Regions from separate parts of the Microbacterium sp. NPDC090007 genome, predicted to be linked through region 1. Evidence: predicted binding sites of a transcription regulator. Region 1 holds the regulator's gene; the other holds the start of a gene.
The links. Region 1 encodes HrcA, which represses chaperone genes, less so after heat shock. Its sites were predicted from a motif close to TTNGCACTCGNNNNNNNCGAGTGCNAA; they were not measured.

Region 1 (3,403 bases):
GCCTACTGGCGCGGGACGGATTGGTGGGGGTTCGGGCCCGGCGCGCACAGCCATGTCGCGGGCCTGCGCTGGTGGAACGTCAAGCACCCCGCCGCCTACGCGCAGCGCCTCGCCGCCTCCGAGTCGCCCGCGGCGGCCCGCGAGCGCCCCGACGAGACCGCGCGGCGGCTCGAGTCGGTGCTCCTGCGCAGCCGCATCCGCGAGGGCCTGGCCGTGTCCGAGCTCCTCGGCGAGGGCCGCAAGGCCGTGGCATCCCTCATCGCCGACGGCCTGATCGAGGGGACGGATGCCGTGCGCGGCCGCGTCGTGCTCACCCGCCGCGGACGCCTGCTGGCCGATGCCGTCGTGAGAGCGCTGACGGCCTGATCGGCGGCCTCTCGCCATCGCGTGGGCGCCGCGCGGCGCGCCCCCGCCGACCCTCGATAAACGCCGTTCGTGCTGATAAACGGTGCGAGGCCGCGTTTCTCGCCACAAATCGCGTTTATCGCGGGGGAGCACGGCCCGCAGGGGACCGCGGCCAGCAGACGAGCGCGGCCAGCAGAGGAGCGCGGCTCGCGGGGGAGCGCGGCGCGCAGGGCACCGCCGCCGCCCGCGAGCCGCTCGACGCACCTGACAGGCGTTCGTCGTAGAATTGGCACTCAGTCGAGCCGAGTGCCAAACGGGAGGAGCAGCACATGGTGTCCGAACGCGGTCTTCAAGTGCTGCGCGCGATCGTGCAGGACTACGTCGACACCCGTGAGCCGGTCGGCAGCAAGGCGATCGTCGAGCGTCACGCCTTCGGGGTGTCGGCCGCCACCATCCGCAACGACATGGCACTGCTCGAGGACGAAGACCTCATCGTCGCCCCGCACACCTCGTCGGGGCGCGTCCCCACCGACAAGGGCTACCGCGTCTTCGTCGACCACCTCGCCGAGCTGCGCCCGCTCTCGACCGCGCAGCGCAGTGCGATCACGTCGTTCCTCGACGAGGCCGGCGACCTCGACGACCTGCTCGCGCGCACGGTCCGTGCCCTGACGCAGCTCACCGGTCAGGTCGCGATCGTGCAATACCCCTCGTTCGCGCGCGCGAACGTCACGCATGTCGAGCTGGTCGCCCTCGGCGGCCCGCGGGTGCTCGTCATCCTGGTCACCGACACCGGCCGCGTCTCTCAGCGCATCGCCTTCGCCCCCGTCGAACCGGGCGAGGCCGACATCGCGCAGCTGCGCGCCCGCGTGGGCACCGTCGTCGTGGGCCGCGGGGTCGCCGAGAGCGCGCAGCGTGTGGCCGAAGCCCTGGCCGACGGTCCGCGCCCGGGAGTCGTGCTGGACGCGATCGCCGACGCCGTGCTGCGCGTCGTGGGCGAGGAGCTCGAGGAGTTCCGCCAGGACCGCCTCGTCATGGCGGGGGCGGCGACCCTCGCCAAGCGCGAGTCCGACTTCCGCGGCAGCATCTATCCTCTGCTCGAAGCCATCGAGGAGCAGGTGACTCTGCTGCGGCTCATGAGCGAGATGGTGGCCGACGAGAAGGGGCTGTCGGCGAGCATCGGTCGCGAGAACGAGCCGTTCGGTCTCATCGAGGCCTCGGTGCTCGCGAGTCGGTACGACGGCTCGACCGGCGGCGCCCGCGTGGGGCTGCTCGGACCGACCCGCATGGATTACTCCTCCAACCTCGCGGCGGTCCGCGCCGTCGCGCACTATCTGACCCGGATGCTCGAAGACGACGACAGCGCGCGGTGACGGCATCCCCGAAGAGAATCAACCCCGCGTGAGCGGGCAGGAAGGCGATTGTGGCTGACCACTACGAGGTCCTGGGCGTCGAGCGCGACGCCAGCCCCGAAGACATCAAGAAGGCCTACCGGCGTCTGGCACGCCAGTTGCACCCCGATGTCAACCCGGGCGAGGACGCGTCCGAGCGCTTCAAGCTCGTGACGCACGCGTACGACGTGCTGAGCGACCCCGAACAGCGACGCCGTTACGACATGGGGGGCGACCAGAGCCCGTTCGGCGGCGGGGGAGCGGCCGGCTTCGGCGGCTTCAGCGACATCTTCGAGACGTTCTTCGGCGGGGGAGCGCAGGGCGGTGGGGGTCGCGGCCCACGTCCGCGCTCGCGTCGCGAACGCGGCCAGGACGCTCTCGTGCGCGTCACCCTGCAGCTCGGCGACGTCGTCTTCGGCACGCACCGCGACCTCGAGGTCGACACAGCGGTGCTGTGCGAGACCTGCCAGGGCTCGTGCACGCAGCCCGGCACGAGCGAGGTCACCTGCGACATCTGCCACGGTTCGGGTCACGTGCAGCGCACCGTGCGCAGCCTGCTGGGCAACGTCGTGACGAGCCAGCCCTGCACCGTCTGCCACGGGCACGGCACGACCATCCCCTACCCGTGCGGCACGTGCCAGGGTCAGGGCCGCGTCCGCGCCCGTCGCACCGTCTCGGTGGACATCCCCGCCGGCGTCGAGTCGGGTCTGCGCCTGCAGCTCCCGGGCTCGGGCGAGGTCGGACCCGCCGGCGGCCCCAACGGCGACCTCTACCTCGAGATCACCGTCGAGGCGCACGACGCGTTCAGCCGCGACGGCGACGACCTCGTGGCCACGCTCGAAGTGTCGATGCCGGATGCCATCCTCGGCGCCACCACGACGATCGAGTCCCTCGACGGCGGTGTCGACCTCGACGTGCGTCCGGGCGTGCAATCCGGCGATGTGCTGACCATCAAGGGCCGCGGCATCACGCCGTTGCGCGGCAGCCAGCGCGGCGACCTCAAGGTCGGGGTGCACGTGGTCACGCCCACGCGGCTCGACCACAAGGAACGTGCCCTCATCGAGGAGTTCGCCAAGCGCACCAAGGCTCCCAAGCCCCGTCTGGCGGAGCACCAGCAGGGGATGTTCAGCAAGTTCCGCGACCGCTTCCGGCACTGATCGTGGCTCTGCACTTCGTCACCGACGCGGCGGGATCCGCTCGTCCGGGCGAGACCGTGGTCCTCGAAGGGGCTGAAGCGCATCACGCCGCCGCCGTCCGGCGCGTGCGCGTCGACGAGGCCGTCACCCTGGGCGACGGCCGCGGCGCGTGGCTGTCGGGGACCGTCGTCGCTGCGACCCCCAAACGGGTCGACGTCCGGGTGACGGCGCGCGAGGAGCGACCCGGATCGGCGCCGCGCTTCGTGCTGGTGCAGGCCCTCGCGAAGGGCGACCGCGACGAGCTCGCGGTGCAGGCGGCGACCGAGCTCGGTGTCGATGCGATCGTGCCGTGGCAGGCCGCCCGCAGCGTGTCGCGGTGGGATGCCAAGGCCGAGAAGGGTCTCGCGCGCTGGCGCACCATCGTGCGCGAGGCGGCCAAGCAGGCGCATCGCGCGTGGATCCCCGAGGTCGAGACCCTCGCCCGGACCGCCGATCTCGTTCGACGCGCGGGGACGTCCACCGTGCTGGTGCTGG
Region 2 (3,403 bases), on a different contig from region 1:
ACGCACCTGCGCCTCGACGAGATGCTCGATGAGGGCGATCGCCGCCCTCCGCCTCGCGTGAAGAGAAGAGATCACTCATTCGATCGGGCGTAGTCGGGGCTCCGGCGCGCAGCGCCTGGACAAGAGGGCTCTCATCCCGTCCCGGCCCTGAACGAAGAGCGCCCCCTCCCGAAGGAGGGGGCGCTCTCAGTCGTCAGCGTGGATCAGAAGTCCATGCCACCGGTCGGGTCGCCCGCGGGCGCGGCGACCTTCTCGGGCTTGTCGGCGACGACGGCCTCGGTCGTGAGGAACAGACCGGCGATGGATGCCGCGTTCTGCAGCGCCGAACGGGTCACCTTCGCGGGGTCGATGATGCCCTGTGCGAACAGGTCACCGTACTCGCCGGTGGCCGCGTTCAGGCCGTGACCGACGGGGAGCTCCGACACCTTGTTCGCGACGACACCGGGCTCGAGACCGGCGTTGAGCGCGATCTGCTTGAGCGGGGCCTCGATGGCGACGCGGACGATGTTCGCACCCGTGGCCTCGTCCCCGACGAGCTCGAGGTTCGCGAGAGCGGTCTTGCCGGCCTGGATGAGCGCGACGCCACCACCGGCGACGACACCCTCTTCGACAGCGGCCTTGGCGTTGCGCACGGCGTCCTCGATGCGGTGCTTGCGCTCCTTGAGCTCGACCTCGGTCGCAGCGCCGGCCTTGATGACGGCGACGCCACCGGCGAGCTTGGCGAGACGCTCCTGGAGCTTCTCGCGGTCGTAGTCGCTGTCGGTGTTCTCGATCTCGCGGCGGATCTGGGTCACGCGACCCTCGATGAGCTCGGACTCACCGGCACCCTCGACGATCGTGGTCTCGTCCTTGGTGATGATGACCTTGCGGGCGCGGCCGAGCAGGTCGACGGTCGCGTTCTCGAGCTTGAGGCCCACCTCTTCGGTGATGACCTGGCCGCCGGTGAGGATGGCGATGTCCTGCAGCTGCGCCTTGCGGCGGTCGCCGAAGCCGGGAGCCTTGACGGCGACCGACTTGAAGATGCCGCGGATCTTGTTGAGCACGAGCGTCGCGAGAGCCTCGCCCTCGACGTCCTCGGCGATGATGAGGAGCTCCTTGCCCTCCTGGATCACCTTGTCGACGATGGGCAGAAGGTCCTTGATGTTCGAGATCTTCTGGTTCGCGATCAGGATGTAGGGGTCTTCGAAGACCGCTTCCTGACGCTCGGGGTCGGTGACGAAGTAGGGGTTGATGTAACCCTTGTCGAAGCGCATGCCCTCGGTGAGCTCGAGCTCGGTGCCGAAGGTGTTGCTCTCTTCGACGGTGACGACGCCCTCCTTGCCGACCTTGTCGATGGCCTCGGCGATGAGCTCGCCGATGGCGGGGTCGGCGGCGGAGATCGACGCGGTCGCGGCGATCTGCTCCTTCGACTCGACCTCCTTGGCGGAGGCGAGGAGCTCGTCGGTGACGGCCTTGACGGCCTTCTCGATGCCCTTCTTGAGCGAGATGGGGTCGGCGCCGGCGGCGACGTTGCGCAGGCCCTCGCGAACGAGTGCCTGAGCGAGGACGGTGGCCGTGGTGGTGCCGTCACCCGCGACGTCGTCGGTCTTCTTGGCGACCTCCTTGACCAGCTCGGCGCCGATCTTCTCGTAGGGGTCGTCGAGCTCGATCTCCTTGGCGATCGAGACGCCGTCGTTCGTGATCGTGGGGGCGCCCCACTTCTTCTCGAGCACGACGTTGCGACCGCGGGGGCCCAGGGTCACCTTGACGGCGTCGGCCAGCGTGTTGAGGCCACGCTCGAGACCACGGCGGGCCTCTTCGTCGAAAGCGATGATCTTTGCCATAAGTGTGTCGTCCCTCCCGGACGGGTGACTTCCAGATTTTGGCACTCGACGAAAGCGAGTGCTAACTCATTCTGGCACTCGCCCCTGGGGAGTGCAAGCCGCTTCACCCGTGTCGGAACGACGAACGCCGTGGCATCCGTCTCCGGATGCCACGGCGTTCGATGCAGCGCTCAGGCCAGTCGCACGGACTCCGCCTGCGGACCCTTCTGTCCGGTGCCGACGGTGAACTCGACGGCCTGCCCCTCTTCGAGGACGCGGAAGCCCGACATCTCGATGCTCGAGTAGTGGACGAAGACGTCCTGCCCATCGGACACGGTGATGAAGCCGTATCCCTTCTCGGCGTTGAACCACTTGACGGTGCCCTGGGTCATGCGAATCTCCTGTTGCTGAACGACGTGGTCATCGTAAGCACGGGGGATGCCGCGCCACGGGGCCCGCGAAGCAAAGTTGACGTAGGTGCACCGAAGTGTTTACGCCGCGGAAACACGCGGCTCGCGCACGCTCAGGGAGCGGGGGTTTGCGCCGCCGCACCCGCCACACGATCGAGGCCGAGGACCACGATCAGACGCTTGACATCGCTCTCGTCGTCGGGAGTGCCCGGGTCGTCGGCGGGCTGCAGGAAGTCGCTCTGGGCGACCTCGGCCCCGCCGATCGTCTGCGCGAGGCCCTCGGCCGCGGGCAGGTCGGTCTCTCGCAGGTAGTAGATCGTCGTGGTGGCGAAGTCGGTGCTGTCCGAATTGCCCGTCTCGACCGAGGCCCCCGGCCACCCCGCGGCGACGATCCGGTCACGGGTCGTGCCGGCCAGGCCGTCATCCGTCGTGCCGTTCAGGACGACCACCGCGTACGACGTGTCGACGACGGCCGGGGTCGTCGGCTCGGCCGAGGCGGAGGGCGGGGGCGCGGCGTCGTCGCCGAGCGAGATGCGTCCCGACACCACCAGCACGGCGAAGATGCCGACGATGATGAGCACGAGCGTGGCCAGCGCCGCCCAGAGGAAGACGATCCAGCCCCGCAACCGCGGCTTCTCGGCGCGGTGCGCGCCGACACGCCCGGAGGCGTCGGGCAGGTCGTCGAAGCGATCCCGAGGGAAGGTCGATCTGGCCATTCGACGATGGTATCGGTGGACGACCGAGGTCCCCGTCAGCGGCCGACCGACCGGCCCACGCGGGAGCGGTGCAGCTCGGCGGCGTCGTCGCGACGACGGCGCAGTCGCCGCACGAGCATCGGGTCGTGGGCGAGGGCCTCGGGGGTGTCGATCAGACGGCCGAGCAGCTGGTAGTACCGGGCGGGCGTGATGTCGAACTCCGCGCGGATCGCCTCTTCTTTCGCCCCCGCGTGGCGCCGCCATTCCCCCTCGAAGGCGAGGAAGGCGAGATCGCGGTCCGACAGAGTCACCCCGCAACGCTACTGCGCGGCCCTCCCCGATCCCGGATGCCACGCCACCCACGCTCCGAGCGGATCCACCTCGGCGAGCACGTCACCGTCGAGGGCGAGGCTGAACCCTCCCCGAACGGCGTCCACCCGTCGGGTCCACCCGTCGTGCAGGGCGGGGGCGTCGAGGGTGATCCAGCGACCGGCCG

Region 2: the regulator HrcA is predicted to act here: its motif matches at 1,862-1,888, upstream of groL (chaperonin GroEL).

The regions. Positions count from the first base shown of each region.
Region 1 covers NZ_JBIVFV010000003.1:332,484-335,886, reverse strand. The annotation lists gene hemW (radical SAM family heme chaperone HemW) at 1-366, shown strand, start outside; gene hrcA (heat-inducible transcriptional repressor HrcA) at 675-1,715, shown strand; gene dnaJ (molecular chaperone DnaJ) at 1,766-2,890, shown strand; gene ACIPVB_RS12825 (16S rRNA (uracil(1498)-N(3))-methyltransferase) at 2,893-3,403, shown strand, end outside.
Region 2 covers NZ_JBIVFV010000002.1:213,108-216,510, forward strand. The annotation lists gene ACIPVB_RS09530 (hypothetical protein) at 1-61, shown strand, start outside; gene groL (chaperonin GroEL) at 204-1,823, opposite strand; gene ACIPVB_RS09540 (cold-shock protein) at 1,994-2,194, opposite strand; gene ACIPVB_RS09545 (LytR C-terminal domain-containing protein) at 2,326-2,928, opposite strand; gene ACIPVB_RS09550 (DUF3263 domain-containing protein) at 2,964-3,218, opposite strand; gene ACIPVB_RS09555 (DUF2332 family protein) at 3,228-3,403, opposite strand, start outside.